3 regions of the Simiduia agarivorans SA1 genome follow, and region 3 is predicted to be linked to each of the others. Evidence: predicted binding sites of a transcription regulator. Region 3 holds the regulator's gene; each other region holds the start of a gene.
The links. Region 3 encodes FNR, which switches genes on or off when oxygen is low (the NO sensors DNR and NnrR bind a similar motif). Its sites were predicted from a motif close to TTGATNNNNATCAA; they were not measured.
Positions count from the first base shown of each region.

Region 1: M5M_RS05620 (periplasmic nitrate reductase, NapE protein) is a predicted target of FNR. The motif match lies at 3,855-3,868, and genes of this name have one in related genera.
Region 2: M5M_RS05190 (OmpW/AlkL family protein) is a predicted target of FNR. The motif match lies at 1,696-1,709, and genes of this name have one in related genera.

Region 1 covers NC_018868.3:1,235,240-1,242,470, reverse strand. The annotation lists gene M5M_RS05640 (nitrate reductase cytochrome c-type subunit) at 1-336, opposite strand, end outside; gene napA (nitrate reductase catalytic subunit NapA) at 347-2,833, opposite strand; gene M5M_RS05630 (chaperone NapD) at 2,820-3,125, opposite strand; gene M5M_RS05625 (ferredoxin-type protein NapF) at 3,122-3,589, opposite strand; gene M5M_RS05620 (periplasmic nitrate reductase, NapE protein) at 3,600-3,773, opposite strand; gene M5M_RS05615 (FKBP-type peptidyl-prolyl cis-trans isomerase) at 3,942-4,430, opposite strand; gene M5M_RS05610 (DUF3108 domain-containing protein) at 4,478-5,248, opposite strand; gene purN (phosphoribosylglycinamide formyltransferase) at 5,260-5,913, opposite strand; gene purM (phosphoribosylformylglycinamidine cyclo-ligase) at 5,913-6,962, opposite strand; gene M5M_RS05595 (DUF2066 domain-containing protein) at 7,114-7,231, shown strand, end outside.
Region 2 covers NC_018868.3:1,147,447-1,154,677, forward strand. The annotation lists gene M5M_RS05180 (acetyl-CoA carboxylase carboxyltransferase subunit alpha) at 1-538, opposite strand, end outside; gene M5M_RS05185 (oxygen-binding di-iron domain-containing protein) at 742-1,500, opposite strand; gene M5M_RS05190 (OmpW/AlkL family protein) at 1,774-2,424, shown strand; gene dnaE (DNA polymerase III subunit alpha) at 2,544-6,167, opposite strand; gene rnhB (ribonuclease HII) at 6,167-6,787, opposite strand; gene M5M_RS05205 (Gfo/Idh/MocA family protein) at 6,900-7,231, shown strand, end outside.
Region 3 covers NC_018868.3:447,620-454,850, reverse strand. The annotation lists gene aptA (omega-aminotransferase AptA) at 1-1,032, shown strand, start outside; gene M5M_RS02000 (CoA-acylating methylmalonate-semialdehyde dehydrogenase) at 1,048-2,538, shown strand; gene fnr (fumarate/nitrate reduction transcriptional regulator Fnr) at 2,607-3,341, shown strand; gene M5M_RS01990 (DUF4202 domain-containing protein) at 3,350-3,928, shown strand; gene M5M_RS01985 (SirB2 family protein) at 3,925-4,305, shown strand; gene M5M_RS01980 (recombination-associated protein RdgC) at 4,310-5,221, shown strand; gene M5M_RS01975 (hypothetical protein) at 5,386-5,916, shown strand; gene M5M_RS01970 (hypothetical protein) at 5,956-6,240, opposite strand; gene M5M_RS19260 (hypothetical protein) at 6,425-7,231, opposite strand, start outside.

The DNA of each region.
Region 1 (7,231 bases), 790 kb from region 3:
GGCCAGGAAGTTTCCGTCTCTGTCCATGAAGTGAGTGACGCTGACCATGGGCGCTTGCGATTCACCGGTGCGCGAACGCTTGTGGCAGCTCAGGCATTTGTTGGTATTGATATCCACCTGGTAATTGTCGATTTTGTGTGGGATCGTCGGTGGCTGCATGGGGTAGCTACGCGCCTGTTTTTGATCGTTATTAATCACATTGGGCATCCGTGGCGGCTCGGGGTCTGTGGCCAGTGAGTAATTGCGGGTGGTGGCAATGTTGTCGTCGGCCTGCAGTGCAACGGGGGTGGCCAGGCAGCCGAGACTCAGTAGTGCGCAGCAAATCAGTTTATTCATGATGCTCTCCTCAGGCCTTTTCCACTTTAACGGCGCACTTTTTGAAATCCGTTTCTTTTGATAAGGGATCCGTGGCGTCCAGGGTGACTTTATTGATCAGCTGGCTGGAATCAAACCAGGGCACAAACACCAGCCCGCGTGGCGGCTTGTTGCGGCCACGGGTTTCCACCCGGGTGAGAATTTCACCGCGTCGGGATTTGACTCTGACCTGATCGCCCCGGCGCAAGCCCCGGTCTTTGGCGTCGTCAGGGTGCATGAACACCTGGGCGTTGGGGTAGCTCTTGTGCAGTTCCGGCACGCGCCGGGTCATGGAGCCTGAATGCCAGTGTTCCAGTACGCGTCCGGTAGACAGCCACAGGTCATAGTCTTTGTCGGGGCTTTCGGCAGCGGGCTCGTAGGGCAGGGCGAAGATGACTGCCTTGCCATCGGGTTTACCGTAAAACTCAAAGCCTTTGCCTTTTTTCACATAGGGGTCCGAGCCTTCACGGAACCGCCAGAGGGTTTCCTTGCCGTCCACCACGGGCCAACGCAGACCCCGGTTGTTGTGGTAGTTGTCGAAGGCATCCAGGTCGTGCGCTTTGCCCCGGCCGAAGCTGGCGTATTCCTCGAACAGTCCTTTCTGCACGTAAAAGCCAAAGGCTTCCGATTCGTGATTGGAGAAACCTTCAGCGATATCCGCGTTCGGGTATTTGTTGACCTGACCATTGGCAAATAGCACGTCAAACAGAGACTTGTTTTTGTAGCCCGGGTTCTTTTTGAGTATGTCGGCAGGCCAGACTTCATCGGTGGTGAAGCGCTTGGAAAATTCCATTAACTGCCACAAGTCCGATTTCGCCTCGCCCGGCGCGTCAACCAGTTGATGCCAGAATTGAGTTCGACGTTCGGCGTTGCCGTAAGCCCCTTCTTTTTCAACCCACATGGCGGTAGGCAAAATCAGGTCGGCAGCCTGTGCGGTAACCGTTGGATAGGCGTCGCTCACTACAATAAAGTTTTTCGGGTTGCGATAGCCGGGCAGACCTTCTTCCATCATGTTGGCGGCGGCCTGCATGTTGTTGTTGACCTGCACCCAGTAGGCGTTGATTTCGCCGTCTTTCAGTTTGCGGTTTTGCAATACCGCGTGTGCGCCCACCCAGTCCGGCAGCAGACCTTTGGGGAGTTTCCATTTCTTTTCCGAGAAGGCCCGGTGCTCGGGGTTGGTGACCACCATGTCCGCCGGTAAGCGGTGGGCAAAGGTGCCCACTTCGCGCGCGGTGCCGCAGGCCGAAGGCTGACCGGTGAGCGAGAAGGGGCTGTTGCCCGGTGTAGAAATTTTTCCGGTGAGCAAATGGATGTTGTACACCAGATTATTGGCCCAGACCCCTCGGGTGTGTTGATTGAAGCCCATGGTCCAGAGCGACATGACTTTGGTATTGGGATCGGCGTAGAGTTTTGCCAGCTCCTGCAGCCGGTTTTTGGGCACGCCTGATAATTTGTGGGTGTAGTCCAGATCGTACTTTTTGACGAAGCCGGCAAACTCTTTAAAAGTGATCGGTTTGGAATCGCCGCTACCGGGATTTTTTGCCGCCTTTTCTTTTTCGTGGGTGGGGCGCAGACCGTAACCGATATCGGTGGTGCCCTGGCGGAAATTGGTGTGCTTATTGACGAAGTCCCAATTCACCTTGTCGTTTTCGATGATGTAATTGGCAATGTAATTGAGGATGGCCAGATCCGTTTGCGGTGAAAACACCATGGGTATATCGGCCAGCTCAAAAGAGCGGTGTTCGTAGGTAGAGAGCACGGCCACTTTTACGTGCGGATGCGACAGGCGGCGGTCGGTAATGCGGGTCCACAGTATGGGGTGCATTTCCGCCATGTTGGAGCCCCAGAGTACAAACGCATCGGCCGCTTCAAAGTCGTCGTAACAGCCCATGGGTTCGTCGATCCCGAAGGTGCGCATGAAGCCGACCACGGCGCTGGCCATGCAGTGGCGCGCATTGGGGTCGATGTTGTTGGACAGGAAGCCGGCTTTGTAGAGTTTGGCTGCAGCATAGCCTTCCCACACCGTCCATTGCCCTGAGCCGAACATGCCCACACCTTGCGGACCTTTTTCTTTCAGTGCCGCTTTGAATTTTTCTTCCATGATGTCGAAGGCTTCGTCCCAGGATACGGGCGTGAAGTCGCCATTTTTATCGTATTTGCCGTTGGATTTGCGGAGCATGGGGGTGGTGAGGCGATCCTTGCCGTACATGATTTTTGACAGGAAGTAGCCTTTTACGCAATTCAGGCCGCGATTGACGGGCGACTGGATATCGCCATGGGTCGCCACCACCTTGCCATCTTTGGTGGCGACATTGACACCGCAACCGGTGCCGCAAAAACGGCAGGGCGCCTTGTTCCAGGTAAGCTGGGTTTTACTGGCATCGGTCACCAGATTGGCGGCGCCGGCAGGAACCTGAATGCCGGCGGCGGCAGCAGCGGTGGCCAGGGCCTGGGCTTTGATAAATTCACGGCGCTTCATAGCAGACTTCCTGTGTACTTGGGTCAATGGGGCTGACGTCGCCTTCGGCATCGTCGCAGTGATACACCAGCGTGGCTGACAAAACGCCGGCTTCGAGTTGTACCCGATCAATGAAATCCATGATCTGTTGGGTGTGTGTGGCTTCAATCACCACCACCAGCTTGCCGCTGGCTTCGGCGCCCACTTCTGCGCCGGGGTGACTTTCAATTAACAGTTTCAGCGGCGCCTGAGCGGCAGGCAAACACTGCACAATCAGGCTGGCGATATGCAATGTGGCATCGGTGGCAATCATGCGGGCAGGCTCCAGTTGATGGCGTCGGCGGGGCAAAGGGCGATGCACATGCCGCAACGGGTGCAGGCGTTGGCATCGATCATCGGCTGCGGCATGGGCCGGGCTGGTGCGAATGCGATGGCAGCCGGCCCGCAGCCATCGCGGCAGCTTTGGCAGTAAACGCCATTGCGCGCCAGGCACTGCTCGCCAATGTTCACGTGTTGGGGCCACAGCGGCAGTGCCCGGTCGAACACCGACTGCGCGCAGCTGTCGGCGCAGGCGCCGCAGGCAGTGCAGCCGCCCAGGTTGAAATCAATGGCCGGAAAGCCCCCGTCGCCGTTGATTAAAATGGCTTCCTCGCAGGCGTTGATGCAATCGCCGCAGCGGGTGCATCGGTTGAGGGCATCATCTGCCAACCAGGGCAGGCGTGGAGCCGGGTTTTCAGGCCGGGCGCGTAAAAGCGCGCGGCGTGACAGCGCATTCATGCGGGCGACCTCAGTAACTGGGTGGCCCTGCCAGCATTTGGCTTATCCAGACCACAAAGCCGTAGCCTGCAACCAGAACCACGGCGAATACAGGGGCGGCGAATACGGCCAGCGCCAGAAAGGCGTGGCGCTCTTCACGTCGGGAGACGGGGGCTTGGGTCTCCGGTCCTTCATACTTTGGCATTATTCTTCCCTTTGGCTTTGACCCGCTGGGGCCATGGCGGCTGGATTAAGTCTAGTAAACCAAAGGAGGTATGACCAAAAAATGACCGAGATCAATAAGTGGGTAGTTTGTGGGCGGTTTGGAAGGGGAGGGGATGCCTGAGGGGCGTGTGTCCCTCAGGCAGGTGTATCAGTGATCGTGGCCGCAGCCGCCGGCACTGTGCACGTGGCCGTGACTGAGCTCGTCTTCGGTGGCTTCGCGGATCGCGGTGACTTCCACATCAAAATGCAGACGCTGACCGGCCAGGGCGTGGTTGCCATTGATGGTCACGGTGTCGCCATCCACTTCCATCACTTCCACCACCTGGGTGCCGGCAGCGGTCTGAGCGTGGAAGGCCATGCCGACTTCGATATTGTCTACGCCTTCAAACATGCTGCGGGGCAATTCCTGCACCAGCTCCGGATTGAATTCGCCGTAACCGTCAACCGCTTCGATAGTTACCTGGAGTTTATCGCCCACTGCTTTGTCGGCCAGCGCGCGCTCAAGGCCCGGAATGATATTGCCCACGCCCTGAATGTAATCCAGCGGATCGTGACCTGCGGATGAGTCGATGGTTTCGCCCTCGTCGTTGGTGAGGGTGTAGTGGATGCTCACTACGGCTTTGTCGGTAACCTTCATGGGAAGTCCTGTTTTGCAGGTGAATGAGGGCTTGCGCCCGTGAATAATCAGCGGCCCTTAATGGGCTCGCCGTCTACCCAGCCTTGCTGGATATCGACCGTGGCGCTGTCGCCGTTGGGTTCTTTTTGGCTGATGCGCACCAACACATAGTCCCAGTCTTTGGCGAAGTAGCTGTAGGTCTCGCGTTTTTTGTTTTTACGCAGGGTTTTGACCACCACCGTTTCGAGCTTGCCCACCGGGGTGTCGATGGTTTCTTCGCGATCGATGGCAAAGCGGAATTTCTTTAATTTACCACCATCGGCCACCGAGTAGACCAACGTATCGTTGCCGTTTTTCAGGTCTGCGCGAATCTGCATGGTGGCATTGAGTTTGTCCAGCGTACCGTCCGGGATCTCCATGGTCCAGGGCGGCTCTTTGTTGAGCGTGTTCGTGGCGGTGTATTTTTCCCAGTTGAAATCCACCACCATATGGCGATCTGGCGCCAGGCCGGTGCGATGAAATTCATAATGATGACTGAAGGCCTTGCCGTCCTGCCCCCATTCAAATTGCGAACGTTCTTTCAGGCCGGCCACCCAGGACTCAATGTCAAAACGCAGGAACCAGCGTCCGTCCTCCTGCTGCACCAGTTCGCGCGTCGCAGTAAGCTTGATGCCATAGAGCCGGGTTTTGTAAATGGCTTTAAAGGGTTTGGGCAGCTGAAACACCGGTTGGGCTTCAGCAGGCGCGACCATAGGGGTATCTGCCACTGGCTGCGCGTGGCTCACCAGTGGTCCAAGGCAAATCAGTAACACTATCCCTCTGAGTTGCTTCAGCGTCATATCAACTCCTGTCAGTGACGGGTGTCTATTTGAAAGCCTTCAACCGAAAGGGATTGCTCGTCCAGCCAGGCTTTACCCTGGTGATACTTCAGTCTGCCCTCGGCAAACCAACGCACCGCCATGGGGTAAATCTTATGTTCCTGAACCTGAACCCTGGCTGACAGGCTTTCTGCCGTGTCGCCCTCAATAATGGGCACTATGGCTTGTATGACCGCGGGTCCGCCATCCAGTTCCGCCGTGACGAAGTGTACGGTGACACCGTGACAGTCATCGCCGGCGTCAAGTGCGCGCTGGTGCGTGTGCAGCCCTTGGTATTTGGGCAGCAGCGAGGGATGAATGTTGAGCATGCGGCCCTGGTAGTGTTCTGTGAACGCCGGGGTCAGAATCCGCATGAAGCCGGCCAGCACCACCAGGTCGGGGCGATACTGGTCAATCAAAGACTGCAGCGCTGCATCGAAGGCGTCCCGGGAGCTAAAGCCGGTGTGGTCCAGCAATTGCGCGTCAATGCCTGCCGCTTCAGCGCGCTGCAAGCCTTTGACGCCAGGGCGGTTGCTGATGACGCCAACGATTTTGCCGCCCAGTTCACCGCCTGCTTCAGCGTCGATCAGTGCCTGCAGGTTGGTGCCGCTGCCGGACAGCAGCACCACGATACGGGGTTCCGTCATTACAGACCTTTGAGCTCAACCTGGGCTTCGCCATCGGAGGCTTCAGCGATAGCGCCAATAACAAAGGGTGCTTCACCGGCGTTGCGCAGCAGGGTCAGGGCTTCATCTTTGCGTTCGGCCGGAATGGCAATGACCATGCCCACGCCGCAGTTAAAGGTGCGGAACATTTCCCGCGCCTGTACATTGCCTTTTTCTTGTAACCAGCGGAAAACCGGTGGCAGCGTCCAGCTGTCGAGGTCGATCACGGCCTTGGTGCCTTTGGGCAGTACGCGCGGAATGTTTTCGGTGATGCCGCCGCCAGTGATGTGGGCCATGGCGTTCACCTGGGACCCTTTGATCAGCGACAGCAGGGCTTTCACGTAGATGCGGGTAGGGGCCATCAGCAATTCGGACAAGGGCGTGCCCTCAAGCGTTTCGCTCAGGTCTGCCTTGGACACTTCAATGATCTTACGGATCAGGGAATAACCGTTGGAATGCGGGCCGGAGGAGGGCAGGCCGATCAGCAGATTGCCGGCTTCTACTTTGCTGCCGTCGATGATTTCGGACTTTTCCACCACGCCCACGCAGAAGCCCGCCAGGTCGTAGTCTTCGCCCTCGTACATGCCGGGCATTTCGGCGGTCTCGCCGCCTACCAAGGAGCAGCCTGACAGCTCACAACCCTCGCCGATACCGATAACCACTTTCTCGGCAATATCCACATTGAGTTTGCCGGTGGCGTAATAATCCAGGAAAAACAGCGGCTCGGCGCCGGCGACCACCAGATCGTTTACGCACATGGCCACCAGGTCGATGCCGATGGTGTCGTGGTGTTCCAGGTCCATGGCCAGGCGCAGCTTGGTGCCCACGCCGTCGGTGCCGCTGACCAGTACCGGCTGCTTGTAACCTTCGGGAATCTCGCACAGGGCGCCGAATCCGCCCAGGCCTGCCAACACTTCGGGCCGGCGGGTTTTCACGGCTACGCTCTTGATGCGTTCTACCAGGGCGTCGCCTGCGTCGATATCAACACCGGCGTCTTTGTAACTGAGGGATTGGGGCTTGTCTGAACTCATGGATGTATCCGCAAAACTGGATTGGCAAAAAGGCGTGCATTCTACCAGCCCCAGCCGCGTAAAGACACTCTTGCCGGCTTTGTGAAAACAGCCCTTTCAGCGGCCGGTGGGGCTGCTACAATGGCGCGCTCTAACAGGTCTGGAGAAGGATATGATGGGATCGGGTTGCTGGCGTTGGTTGGCAATGATGGCTTCGGTAGTGGCATTGTCGGTGCAGGCTGAGCAACGGGTAGATCTTTATCAGGTGCAGGAATTGGTGGCCAGCCAGT
Region 2 (7,231 bases), 700 kb from region 3:
GGGCAATGGCCTCGGAAATGCCACGTTCTTCGGAATCGATGCCCGGATAAGCACCGGGGGTGTCGATCAGCGTGAGCACAGGCATCTTGAATCGTTCAGCCATTTCCATCAGGCGCAGCGCCTTGCGGTAACCTTCGGGCTTGGGCATGCCGAAGTTGCGCATCACCTTCTCTGGCACAGACCGGCCCTTTTCTTCACCGATCACCATTACAGGCTTGCCATCCAGACGGGCAACGCCGCCAATGATGGCCTTGTCATCGCCAAAGTGACGATCACCGTGCAGCTCATCCCAATCGGTGAACATGCGCTTGATGTAGTCGGAGCTGTAGGGACGCTGCGGGTGGCGAGCCACCTGCACGATTTGCCAGGGACTCAGATCCGAGTAGATATTGGCCGTGAGCTTTTTGCTCTTGTCCTGCAGCTTGGCAATTTCTTCGTTGATGTTGAGGTCGTTATCAGACCCCACCAGCCGCAACTCTTCGATTTTCGCTTCGAGAACCGCGATAGGTTGTTCAAAATCCAGATAATTAAGATTCATCTTCGCCATCTATGGGTTGGGGGCCTGCGCCCTCTTATTTTGCCTGCTGACCGCTTGTCCACAGGGCTAAAATTGCCGCTAAAGATACGCGAATCTCATCCCCCCGTCACCCTTGACGGCGCAAAAAAAGGCCTGAATACACCCCATTTATGTCGTAAATGGCCACCTTTTTTCTTCATCTTCATCAAACGTACGTTTGAATTCTACCCCATCAAATCAGTGCCACAGGGCAGATCATAAATCCAGTCCAAAAACTGCTGCACTTGGGCCTTGCCCACAAACGCACTGCCATGCTGAGGCACCAGCATGTGGATGTCCAAACGCGATACCCGCTCAACCCACAGCTGGCAGGCCCGGTTATTGGCCATATAACGCTGGTGGAAGCCGCGCATCAGGGGAATATGCGCATTGAAATCCTGAACGCCTTGCACCGGTGGGCTGTCCACCATGGAGGCGCCCATGTCTCCGCTGAACAGAATACGGGCCTTTTGGTCGTAGAAATGGAAATTACCCGCCGAATGCAGGAAATGGGCAGGCACGGCCTTGATCACTGACTGGCCCAGCGCAATATCCATGCCCTCGTCCGGAATTGCCACTATCCGTCCGCCCACCGAGGTCGCCATTTTGCCGGTGACGAAACCGGAGGCAAGGTGGGGCAAGAAGCGTGACCAGAGTTTAGAGGTCACTACCTTACATTGGGTATGCATCAACCAACGGGGTAAGGAAGCAATAATGTCCGGGTCCTGATGGGAGGCGAACACATAGGTCAATTGATTAGCTTTGATGTGCTTGCCGATTTCTATTGATAACGGGGTATAAGTCAGATCACCACCCGGGTCGAGTAAGGCAGCCTCGGCGCCATCAACAATGAGAAATTGGTTGGCCTGCACACCATCGCCGGTAACCAGGTCAGTAAAACTCAAACATTTATGCTCGCCCTGCTGAAACAGTGTGATCGCCATAACCTCTCCTGCAATCTGACATTCCGGCATTCCTGCCGGACAAAAAAAGGAAGAGCAGGCTACGCACGTTGTCCACAAGTGGTATTGCGCTACATCAACAAACCCGGCGCCAACAAGGTTTGCGGTGCCACATTTTCGGCAACCGATCTACCTCCATTTTTTCCTGCCAGAAAAAATAACTGACTCTCCGTCTACTTAATCTGGATCAATAAAATGGGTACACCAAATCGATACAGTGCACCCATACAAATCACACAGCGATGAGGTTTAACGATGAAATCACTGACGACGTTGGCATTGGCAATTGCAGCCCTGTCCACCCAGCAAGTAAGTGCAAACGACTGGATAGTCCGCGCAGGTGTTACCAGCGTGCAGCCCAACACCAGCAGCAGCTTTATTGCCATTGATGGCACCGCCACCGACAGCAAAGTCGACATCGGCAGCAACACCCAACTGGGTCTGACCGCAACCTATTTGGTGGACGATAACTGGGGCATTGAATTGCTGGCAGCCACACCGTTTACCCACAAAATCAAAGCCAAAGGCGGCGCACTGAATGGTGCCGGCGTAGGCGAAACCCAGCACCTGCCGCCCACACTCAGCGCAGTTTACTATTTCACCAATGGCGATCTGCGCCCCTATGTTGGATTGGGTCTGAATTACACAACGTTCTTTTCCGAAGATGTGGATGCCGATCTGGAAGGCATTCTGGGTGCAAGTAAATTAACGCTGAAAGACTCCTGGGGCCTGGCGGCGCAAATTGGTGTGGATTACAACCTGAACGATCGCTGGCAGCTGAACGCCTCCATGCGTTATATCGATATCAACACCGATGCGAAAATTACCAACGGCACCAATGTGGTGACAGCGGACGTGGATATCGATCCCTACGTTTACAGCCTGATGGTGGGCTATAAGTTTTAATATGTTGCTAGTTGCTAGTTGCTAGTTGCTAGTTGCTAGTTGCTAGTTGCTAGTTGCTAGTTGCTAGTTGCTAGTGAGAATTTTACTAGCGACTAGAAACTAGTCGCTAGTAACTTCCATCAATAAACCATCCGCACGGCTTCTTCGCCAAAAATATCACGAAGCTCTGTCAACAATTGCTCGGACGCATTGACTTTCCATTCTGAGCCAAACAACACCCGGCCCCGGGCGATGTCGTTTCGTAAATCCACCGACACCGGGCAGTTGCCACCGCGATGCTGGTTCAACACCTGTATCAGCGCTTCAACCTGTTTATCGGCTATGGCTTCACGTTGCCATTCCATGTGAACACCCCGCGCAAGACCGGCGCGTGCTTCGCCCAGTGTGTTGACGCTGTCAGCACGCATTTTCAGCATGCCGGAATAATCGTCGTGACTCACCTGCCCTTCAATTACCAGCATGGCGTCTTTGACAATTTTTTCCCGGTAGTTGTTATAGGTATCGGAAAACAACGCCACTTCAATGCGTCCCGAACGATCATCCAGCGAGACAAACGCCATAGTATCCCCACGTTTGGTTTTCATTACCCGCATCGCCACCACCAGACCGGCAACCCGCTGGTTGGATTTTTCCGGCTTAAGATCGGCGATGCGGTTGGACACCAGGTACTTCAACTCACGCGCGTATTCATCAATGGGGTGGCCAGTGAGATACAAGCCCAAGGTGTCGCGCTCGCCCTCAAGGCGCTCGCGCATAGTCCAGCTTTTCACGCCGCGGAATTCGCTGTACACATCATCATCTTCGGCGGCCGCTGTGGGTACAACCTCACCAAACAAGTCCATCATGCCCGCCGCTTCATTGGCGTGGCTTTGCTCGGCGGCTTTCACCGCCTCGCCGATGGCCGACATGAGTACGGCGCGGTCGTAATCCAGGCTTTGCTGCGGACCGATAGTGTCAAAAGCGCCTGAACGTACTAACGCCTCCAATGCACGCTTGTTCACTTTGCGCGGGTCGATGCGGGCACAGAAATCAAACAGACTGGTAAAGGGGCCGCCGCTGTTGCGGGCCTGAATAATATTGTCTACAGGGCCTTCACCCAGGCCTTTGATGGCACCCAGGCCATAGACAATGGCACCTTCAGGATTCACGTTAAACATGAACTCGCCCGCATTCACATCCGGCGGCAGGAGCTTGAGCCCCATCTCCCGGCATTCTTCAATAAAGGTCACCACCTTGTCGGTTTTATCCATGTCCGACGACATGGTGGCAGCCATGAAGTGGGCGGGGTAATGCGCCTTGAGCCACGCAGTCTGGTAGGACACCAACGCGTAAGCGGCGGAGTGGGACTTGTTAAAACCGTAGCCGGCAAACTTTTCCACCAGGTCGAAAATTTTCATCGCCAGATCCGGGTCCACGCCCTGATCGGCTGCGCCGTTTTCAAAAGTGGAGCGCTGCTTGGCCATTTCCTCGGGTTTTTTCTTACCCATAGCCCGGCGCAACATGTCAGCGCCACCGAGCGTATAACCGGCCAGCACCTGGGCAATCTGCATCACCTGCTCCTGGTACACGATCACCCCGTAGGTGGGTTCCAGAATCGGCTTGAGTGACATGTGCTGGTAAGTGGCATCCGGGTAAGCCACCTTGGCGCGGCCGTGCTTACGGTTGATAAAGTCATCCACCATGCCGGACTGCAGCGGGCCAGGACGGAACAGAGCCACCAGGGCGATCATGTCTTCCAGATTGTCGGGCTGCAGCCGCTTGATCAGGTCTTTCATGCCGCGCGATTCGAGCTGAAATACTGCCGTGGTTTCTGCGCGTTTCAACAGCTTGAAGGTTTTCTCATCATCCAGCGGCAGGGCGGAAATATCGAGCGGTGGCTCGCCGGTTTTTTGCCGGTCGCGATCAATCATTTTGACCGCCCAATCGATGATGGTGAGCGTGCGAAGGCCGAGGAAGTCAAACTTCACCAGGCCTGCGGATTCCACATCGTTTTTGTCGTATTGGGTCACCAGACCGCCGCCGGTTTCATCGCAATACAGGGGCGCAAAATCGGTGAGTTTGGTAGGCGCGATCACCACGCCACCGGCGTGCTTACCCACGTTGCGGGTGAGGCCTTCCAGCTTCACTGCCATTTCCCAGATTTCACCCGCCTCGCCGTCGGTTTCGATAAACTCCTTCAGCAGCGGCTCTTCTTCCAACGCCTGCTTGAGCGTCATGCCGGGCGTGGGCGGGATCATTTTTGAGAGTTTATCGGCCAGGCCGTAACTCTTGCCCTGCACCCGCGCCACGTCGCGCACCACCGCTTTCGCGGCCATGGTACCGAAAGTAATAATCTGGCTCACCGCATCGCGGCCGTATTTGTCGGCCACGTAGCTGATGACCTTGTCGCGGTTTTCCATACAGAAATCCACGTCGAAGTCGGGCATGGATACCCGCTCCGGATTCAGGAACCGCTCGAACAGCAGGTCGTATTCGAGCGGATCCAGGTCGGTAATTTTCTGCGCATAGGCCACCAGCGAACCGGCACCGGAACCCCGGCCAGGTCCCACCGGAATGCCGTTGTCTTTGGCCCACTGGATAAAGTCCATTACGATCAGGAAGTAGCCGGGGAATCCCATCTGCATGATGATGCCGAGCTCAAACCGCAACCGGTCAATAAACGCCTGTCGCTTGCTGTCGTAGTCCGGATCATCGCGCTGAAGAATGCGTTCGAGCCGCCATTCCAGACCTTCATAGGTGATTTTCTGGAAAAACACATTCACACGCAGCGCTTCGGCATATTCGGGCGTGGACTCCTTGCCTTCCCATTTGCCCGCCATGGCCGTGCGCGCTTCCTCGCGCATGTAGTCCAGCGGATAGATGGAAAAAATCTCGCCTTGCTCAAAGTCATCCGGGATCGGGTAGTCGGGCAGGAAGTAGGTGCCGAGCTGGATATTCACCGAACAGCGCTTAGCAATTTCCACGGAATTCGCCAGCGCTTCCGGAATATCGCTGAACAAGTCGGCCATTTCCTCGGCCGAACGGAGGTATTGCTGCTCGCTGTACCGGCGCTCGCGGCGCGGGTCATCCAACGCCCGGCCCTCGCCGATGCACACGCGCGCCTCATGCACTTCAAACTCATCGGCGTGCAGAAAGCGCACATCATTGGTGGCCACCACCGGGCACTGCATTTTCTCCGCCAGCGCCACAGCTGCGTGCAGATAATCTTCTTCGTTTTCGCGCCCGGTGCGGGTGAGTTCCAGATAAAACCGGTTGGGAAAATCCGCCTGCCAGGCCGCCAGTAATTGTTCTGCCTGCTGCTTGCGGCCGGCGATCACTGCTTTACCCACATCGCCAAACCGTCCGCCGGATAAAGCAATCACACCTTCGGCATGATCGCGCACCCAATCGCGCTGGACCCGGGCGGCACCGTGATACTGACCGTGTTGCCAGCCCTTGGAAATCAGTTCGGTAATTTTTTTGTAGCCTACATCGTTCATGGCCAACAGGGTGATCAGGCTTTCGTTGCCCTCCTCATCCACCAGCGTCAGATCGGTACCGGCAATGGGTTTGACGCCACTGCCCTCACATTTGGTGTAGAACTTGATGAGGCCGTAGAAATTGGCAATATCGGTCACGCCGCAGGCGGGCATTTCCAGCTCTTTCAGCCGGTTGATCAACGGCCCCACCCGCACCACACTGTCGGTGAGGGAAAACTCTGTATGCAGGCGCAGGTGGATAAAGCCCGGGGTTGCAGCAGTCATTAAAAGAGATCCATTTGTTCAATTTGCTTGCGCACCGGCCCGAAGGATTGGCGGTGGTGTGGGGTAATACCGTGTTCGGCGATGGCCGCCAGGTGATCGGCGGTTGGGTAGCCCTTGTGCCCGGCAAAGCCGTATTTGGGGAATTGTTCGTGCAGCGCCACCATTTCCCGGTCGCGGGTGACCTTGGCCAGAATGGAGGCCGCTGAAATCGCCGCCACCCGGCTGTCGCCTTTAACCACACACTCGGCCGGGTACTGCCAACGCGGGATTTTGTTGCCATCCACCCAGACGTGCTCCGGCTGGGGATTCAGCCCCTGAACTGCGCGGGTCATGGCCAACAGGCTGGCCTGCAGGATATTGAGTTTGTCGATTTCAGCCACACTGGCCCTGGCAATGCAAAAGGCCAGCGCCTTGGCCTGAATCTCGGGAAACAGGGCTTCGCGCTTTTTCTCGGTGAGTTTTTTGGAGTCGTTCAGGCCCTGAATCGGGTTGGCCGGGTCCAGAATCACCGCCGCCGCTACCACATCACCTGCCAGGGGCCCACGGCCCACTTCATCCACGCCTGCCCCCAAGCTGCCTGAATAAACACTGACAAAGGGCCCCAGCTCTACCTTGCTCATTTATTGATCAAACCACCCAACACTGCAAAGGCGGATAATAGCACCGGCAGCCTTAGCACCCCACCCCCCTATCCGCTACAATAGCGCCCCTATGCATTCCCTGAGGCACACCATGACCACTCTGCGCACCGCCGTGATCGGCGTCGGCTATCTGGGTAAATTCCACGCCGACAAATATGCCGCCCTGCCCAACAGCCAACTTGTGGCGGTGGTGGATGCAAGCCCCGAGAACGGCAAAACGATTGCCGACAAGCTTGGCTGCGAGGCGCTCACGGATTATCGCCAGTTGTTCGGCCGGGTTGATGCCGTCTCCATTGCCGCCCCCACCAGCTACCACTATGCCATTGCCAAAGACTGTATCGAGCAAGGCATTCATGTGCTGATCGAAAAACCGATTACCGTGACGGTCGCCGAGGCCGATGAACTGATCGCACTGGCCAAGGC
Region 3 (7,231 bases):
AAAAGCCTGATGCCCGACGGGCTCGACTATGTGTTTTTCACCGGCTCCGGCTCTGAAAGCGCTGACACTTCACTGAAAATGGCTCGCGCCTACTGGCGCAAAAAAGGCATGCCCTCCAAAACCCGCCTGATCGGGCGCGCTAAGGGCTACCATGGGGTTAATTTTGGCGGCATCAGCGTAGGCGGTATCGGTGCCAATCGCGCGCTTTATGGCGATCTGATTGCCAGTGATCACCTGCCCCACACCATGCTCAAAGACCAGCCCTTCGTGAAAGGCCAGCCGCAAACCGGTGCCGAACTGGCCGATGAGCTGCTGGAAATTATCGCCCTGCACGATGCATCCAATATTGCTGCGGTCATTGTCGAGCCCTTTGCCGGCAGTGCCGGGGTGATTATTCCGCCGGTGGGTTACCTGCAGCGACTGAGAGAAATCTGTGACCAGCACAATATCCTGCTGATCTTTGATGAGGTGATTACCGCCTTCGGGCGCTGCGGCGCCATGACCGGGTCCGAGGCATTTGGTGTTACGCCCGACATCATCAATATCGCCAAGCAACTCACCAATGGCGCCGTGCCTATGGGCGCGGTGGTCGCCAAAGCCGAGATCTATGACACTTTCATGGCCGCCGGTGGTCCTGAGTACCTGCTCGAATTTCCCCATGGCTACACCTACTCTGCCCACCCGCTGGCCTGTGCTGCTGGCCTGGCCGCACTGGAGCTGCTGGAAAAAGAAAAACTGGTGCAGCGGGTTGCCGAGTACGCGCCCTACTTCGAAAACGAATTGCACAAGCTCAGGGATTGCCGCCATGTGGCCGGCATCCGCAACTATGGCTTTGCCGGTGCCCTATCGCTGGCCCACGCGCCCGGCGAGCCCGCCAAACGCCCCTGGCAAGTGGCCAGCGCCATGTGGGCCAAAGGTTTTTACGTGCGCTACGGCGGTGACACTGTCCAGCTCGGGTTGCCGTTCATTACCGAAAAACACGAAATAGACGAGCTACTGAACGCCTTGTCGGACACACTCAATTCCATCTAAGCAACAGGATTTCCCATGTCAGTTATCGGACACATCATCAACGGCGAACCCCATACCCCCGCCGAGCGCACCGCCAAGGTGTACAACCCGGCCACCGGCGTCAGCACCAAAACCGTGGCGCTGGCAAGCCAGGCTACCACTGAGCAGGCCATTGCCGCCGCCCAGGCCGCCTACCCGGCCTGGCGCCAGACACCCCCGTTGAAACGCGCACGTGTCATGTTCAACTTTAAAGCCCTGCTGGAGCAGCACGCCGACGAAATCTGTGCCCTGATCACCGACGAGCACGGCAAGGTGCTGAACGATGCCATGGGCGAGCTGCAACGCGGGATCGAAAACGTGGAATACGCCACTGCGGCGCCCGAGCTGCTCAAAGGCGAACACAGCAAAAACGCCGGCCCCAACATCGACAGCTGGTCTGAATTCCAACCGCTCGGCGTTGTTGCTGCCATTACCCCGTTCAACTTTCCGGCCATGGTGCCCCTATGGATGTGGCCCATGGCGGTGGTGTGCGGCAATACCGTGGTGCTGAAACCGTCCGAGCGGGCGCCCAGCGCGGTACGGTTTATTGTAGAGCTGGCGCACCAGGCCGGCCTGCCTAACGGCGTACTCAATCTCGTCAATGGCGATAAAGAGGCCGTGGATACCCTGCTGCAGGACGACCGCGTGCAGGCCGTGAGCTTTGTGGGCTCGACCCCCATTGCCGAATACATTTATGCCAGCGCCACCGCCAAAGGCAAACGCGTACAGGCGCTTGGTGGCGCCAAAAACCACGCCATCGTGATGCCTGATGCGGACATGGACAACGCCGTCAATGCACTCATTGGCGCGGCATACGGCTCCTGTGGTGAACGCTGTATGGCCATCTCCGTGGCCGTGGCGGTGGGCGATAAAACCGCCGACGAGCTGGTGGCCCGCCTGCAGGAGAAAATGGCCGCTATCAAAGTGGGCAACGGTTTGGACAACAGCAACGATATGGGCCCGTTGATCACTGCTGAACACAAGCAACGGGTATCCGGCTACATCGACGCGGGCGTTGCTGCGGGCGCGTCATTGGTAGTGGATGGCCGTGGGCTCGCCGTGGATGGTCATGAACAAGGCTACTTCCTGGGTCCCTGCCTGTTTGATCATGTCACGTCAGACATGAGCATCTATACCGACGAGATCTTCGGGCCAGTACTGTGTGTGGTGCGGGTCAAGACCATGCAGGAAGCTATGGACCTGATCAATGCCCACGAGTACGGCAACGGCACCTGCATTTTCACCCGCGATGGCGAGGCCGCGCGCTACTTTGGCGACAACATCCTGGTGGGCATGGTGGGCATCAACATTCCATTGCCGGTACCCATGGCTTTCCATAGCTTCGGCGGCTGGAAGCGTTCGCTGTTCGGTGATTTGTCGGCCTACGGCCCGGATGCAGTGCGGTTTTACACCCGCCGCAAAACCCTGACTCAACGCTGGCCATCCGCCGGGGTACGCGAAGGCGCCCAGTTCAGCTTCCCCAGCTGATTGCGCCGAGGTATCGAAAACTGGCTGGCATGGTTATAATCGCCTGATAAGGGAGAGACCAAGCAACCATGACAGCCAGCCTTGCCAATCATCATTGCCCCCACAACAACGCCGTATCCTGTGGCGATTGCAGGCTCAGCTCAATCTGTCTGCCCATCAGTGTCAAAATTGATGATATCGATCGCATCGACGGCATTATCAAGCGCGGTCGCCCCCTGCAGAAAGGCGAATACCTGTTCCGCGCCGGTGAAGAATTCAGTTCGGTTTACGCCGTGCGTTCAGGCAGCCTCAAAACCCTCACCATCACAGACAATGGCGACGAGCAGATCACCGGCTTTTTCCTGCCGGGTGAAGTCATGGGCCTGGATGGCATCGGTCACAGCAAGCACACCAACTCCGCCATCGCATTGGAAACCTGTGCAGTGTGCGAAATTCCCTTTACTCAGATGACAGAGCTCAGCCTGCAACTGCCCTCTTTGCAGCAGCATTTTTTCCAGTTGATGAGCAAAGAGATTACCTATGAGCAGCAGCTGGTCACACTACTGTCGAAAAACACGGCAGAAGAACGCGTAGCCTCTCTGTTATTGAGTATTTCGTCACGCAATCAGCGCCGGCATTTGTCTGGCACCCGCTTCCGGCTGTCCATGTCCCGTGCGGATATCGGAAACTTTCTCGGTTTAACGGTTGAAACCGTGTCCCGCGTCTTCAGCCGATTACAAAAACTCAGCATTATCGAGGTGGACAAAAAAGAGATCGAAATTGCCGATCTCGACGCCTTGAAAAGCGCCGCCTCCGCACAGTAACGCCTACCGTGAATACAGACGCGCTCTTTGCAGCCATCGACGCTGCCAACCACGCTGATCCCGAACAAGTAACCCACGACGGTAAGCCGCTGGGCGCCTGTGAGCTGTATGGCATACGCATGACCCAATGCCAACAGGCCCTGTATCCCGCTGCCGGCACCGCGCTGCAAATCGCTTGCCGGGCCCAGCACCTGGAGCGCTGGGTTATCGCGCGCAAAGACTACCCAATGGATCGTCAGGGCTACCATCGCTGGCGCACAGAGCTCGGTAAACACCACGCGGACCGCTGCGCGGAAATCCTGGCACAGTTTGATGCACCCGCCACGCTGATCGAACAAACCAGCGCCCTGCTGCGAAAGGAAAAGTTGAAAACCAATCCCGACACCCAGTGCCTGGAAGACGTAGCCTGTCTGGTTTTTCTGTCCCATTATTTCGCCGACTTCAGCGCCAAACACCCAGAAGAAAAAGTGATCGATATTCTGCGTAAAACCTGGCGCAAGATGTCCGACAACGGCCAGAAAGCGGCCCTGGCACTGACGTTGCCAGCGCACCTGAGCACACTGGTCGGCAAGGCACTGCAAGCATGATTATTGCCATCAAACATCTGCACATGAGCCTCGCTATGCTGTCGATTGCAGGTTTTTTATTGCGCAGCTACTGGTTATTGAATGAGTCCCGCTGGTTCTCGGCCCGGCTCACTAAAATACTGCCCCATGTCATTGATACCGCCCTGCTGGGCAGCGCCATTACGTTACTGGTGTTGTACCACTGGAACCCGCTGGATCATGCCTGGTTGATTGCAAAAATCTTTGCCCTGCTCGCGTACATCGGTGCGGGCATCTATGCCTTTCGGCTGGCGCGCAACAAACGCGAGCAAGTGCTGGCTGTTGCAACAGCCGTCGTAATCATCGGCTACCTGCTTGGAGTGGCCCTCACCAAATCCCCTTCGCTGTTATTGATTTAAAACTATGTGGTTCAAAAATTTACAGGTCTATCGCCTTGGCGATGGTCACAGCATCGATTTATCAACGTTGGCTGAACAGTTGGAACAAGACCGGTTTGCCCCCTGCAGCCAACAGGCACAATTCAGCCTGGGCTGGGCATCACCCTATGGCAAGCACCACCCCGGCCTGGCTCACCTGGGCCAGAATGCAGCCCTCATCAGCCTGCGCCGTGAAGACAAGGTGCTCCCTGCCGCCGTCATCCGCGAAATGGTCGAAGAGAAAGCCGCCGCGATTGAAGCCGAAGAGCAACGCCGCGTTTACCGCAAGGAAAAAGAACAGTTTAAAGAAGAGATTCTGTTTGAATGCCTGCCCAGAGCCTTGCGCAAAAGCCGCAGAACCCAGGCCATCATCGACCTGGAGGCCGGGCTGATCATCGTCGACGCCGCCAGCCCGAACCGGGCGGAAGAGCTGACCAGTACGCTGCGTCAATCGCTGGGCAGCTTGCCGCTGACACCGGTTCAGTACAACTACAGTCCCGCCACCGTGATGACCCAATGGGTTAATGGTGAGCCTCTCCCAGAGGAGTGGAAATTGGGACAGGAGTGCGAATTACGTGAACCCGGTGAAGAAGGGGCCATATTGCGCTGCCGGCGGCACGACCTGCTGTGCGACGAGATTCAAAGCCATTTAGCCGCCGGCAAGCAAGTCGCTCAACTGGCCCTGAACTGGCGCGAACAACTCCAGTTCCTGCTGACCCAGGAAGGCACCATCAAACGACTGAGCCTGGGTGACGACCTCAAGCAAGAGGCCCGAGACAGCGCGGAAGACCCTCTCAGCCAATTGGATGCGGAGTTCTCGTTGCTGCTGTTGAGCTTGCGCCAGCTTTTACCGGAAATGGCCAGTGCCCTGGGCGATCTGAAACAAAACGCCGTATAAATGAGACTTTAGTTCGACTATATGAGCCAAACTGCGGCCTGCTGCTCATACCATTTGACTAGCAGGTCACACCTTTACCCGTTGACATTCGCTAATGCTTGACGTATACACTGAAAGTCAGCGGCGTAAATAACGCCAGAGAATAATAACTGCGGCGGCTAATCATGAAAAAGATAATTTTTGCATTGGGGCTCATAGGACTGTGTTCAGCCCCCGCCACCTTAGCGTGCAACGAAGACTGCCTTAGGGACAAAGCAGAACAAGCATCCGGCACTGAATTTCCCGGATACCTGAGCTGGAAGTATTGCGATAGCATCCGGAACGAATTCATGACCTCCTCCATGAAGAGCCTGCAAACCTATGCAGATTCCCGCCTGGACATGAATTACCGTAAGAGCATGCGCAATATCAAAGATTACCTGGGACAGCGCAAAGACTGGCTGAGCGAGTGCGATGGCTACATGCAGGCCACCAATCGCGGCCGGGTGTTTAATGACGACAAGACCACCAATACGATTTTCACTGCGATGGACGAAGTAAACACCGAGCTCGATTCACTGCTCAGTGGCGTGACCTATGCAGGACAGGAGTCGGACACGGCGGTAGCGTCACAGAAGTTCCAGCAACTTTTTACCCAGGTGGAGAATCACAAGAACCGCCTGCTGCTGAAAGGCCAGATGATCACCTCTCGCTGACGCCTGATTTCACTTTACAGCACAAATAAAAACGCCAGCTTATGCTGGCGTTTTTGCGTCCGGGCTTTTTCGCTTTATGCTCAACACCGGTCGGTCAGAGGGTGACTTGGGCATTGCCGGCGCCACCCGCTTGGCGGCACTGGCTATCGCCTCAACACCATGGCGCAATAAACGAACCTGTTCAATTGCACTTAAACCGGGCGGAAAGCGGCCAGGATTTACGGCCGAAGGATCTTTAGGGTTTCCTTCAATGGTGAGCGTAAACCCACTCGGGTGCGAAGCCGAGCGACCATCGCCACCCACTTTCCAATCATCAAAGTCCATCAATACCACCTTCCCTTCTGATCGCACAGGGTCACATTACCGCCTTCGAACTGGCTACCGCTTATCAGTGGGGGCATTAGACCACAGATACCCATAAGACGATACTAGACCTTTGCCTAACAGCGCCGACCACGCCAACTGAGTCCCTGAATTTGGCATCAAATTCAACCACATGCGCCACAATTCACCTGACAGACACCAACCCCAGCTGATCAAGCAGGTTGGGGTCATCAAAGTGTCGCCGGCCGGTGAACGCAATGGCATGGCGTCCCGGTGCCCGCATACTGCCAGCGGAAGGTATGCCCATGGGCCAGAAGAAATAGCGCTCAAGTCGCCCGGACTCGGGAATATAGCCTTGCGGATTGAACAAACGCCGATGCGCTTTAACCCGCTGGGAGAGGCCTTGTTTACTGCCAATCATGGCGGGTGCCAACTGCAAAGCCGCCATCGGCTCATACTTATCGATTGGCGCCCGGACGCCCACCACACTGTGGCTATCCGCCGTAACCAGTAACAGCGGATTCGGGTGGCTCAGCGACGGGCCGACATACACCGGCTCCTGCCAATAGCCGTCCTCGGCAGTTATGCGATAACCCGAGGCCGGAAAAACCTGATACCAGCACCCGCAGGTGTGCATCACATCAAACGCGAGCGGCTCCAGCGACTGGTCCAGATGCACTCGCCAATGCAAGCCGTCGAGCGTGCCGGCCAGCGGGTCCCAGCGGCCATTGGCGGGGCGCTGAGCAAACCACACCTGATAGTTTAACTGCAGCGTTTGCCGGCCCTGGAATTCGCCCACGGAGGCGAACACCAAAAGGGTCGGTTGCGCCTGCCATTGCAACTCGCCCGCCGGGTCACGCACGGGTAATCCGGGCCGGTTCAGTGAGACATCAGCGCCCTTTTCAACCGCAAATTGCGGGGCGAACTGACGCAATACATCCTGCGTTAACGCCTGTCTGAACGGGGGCGCCAACAGTGGATTACTGACGAT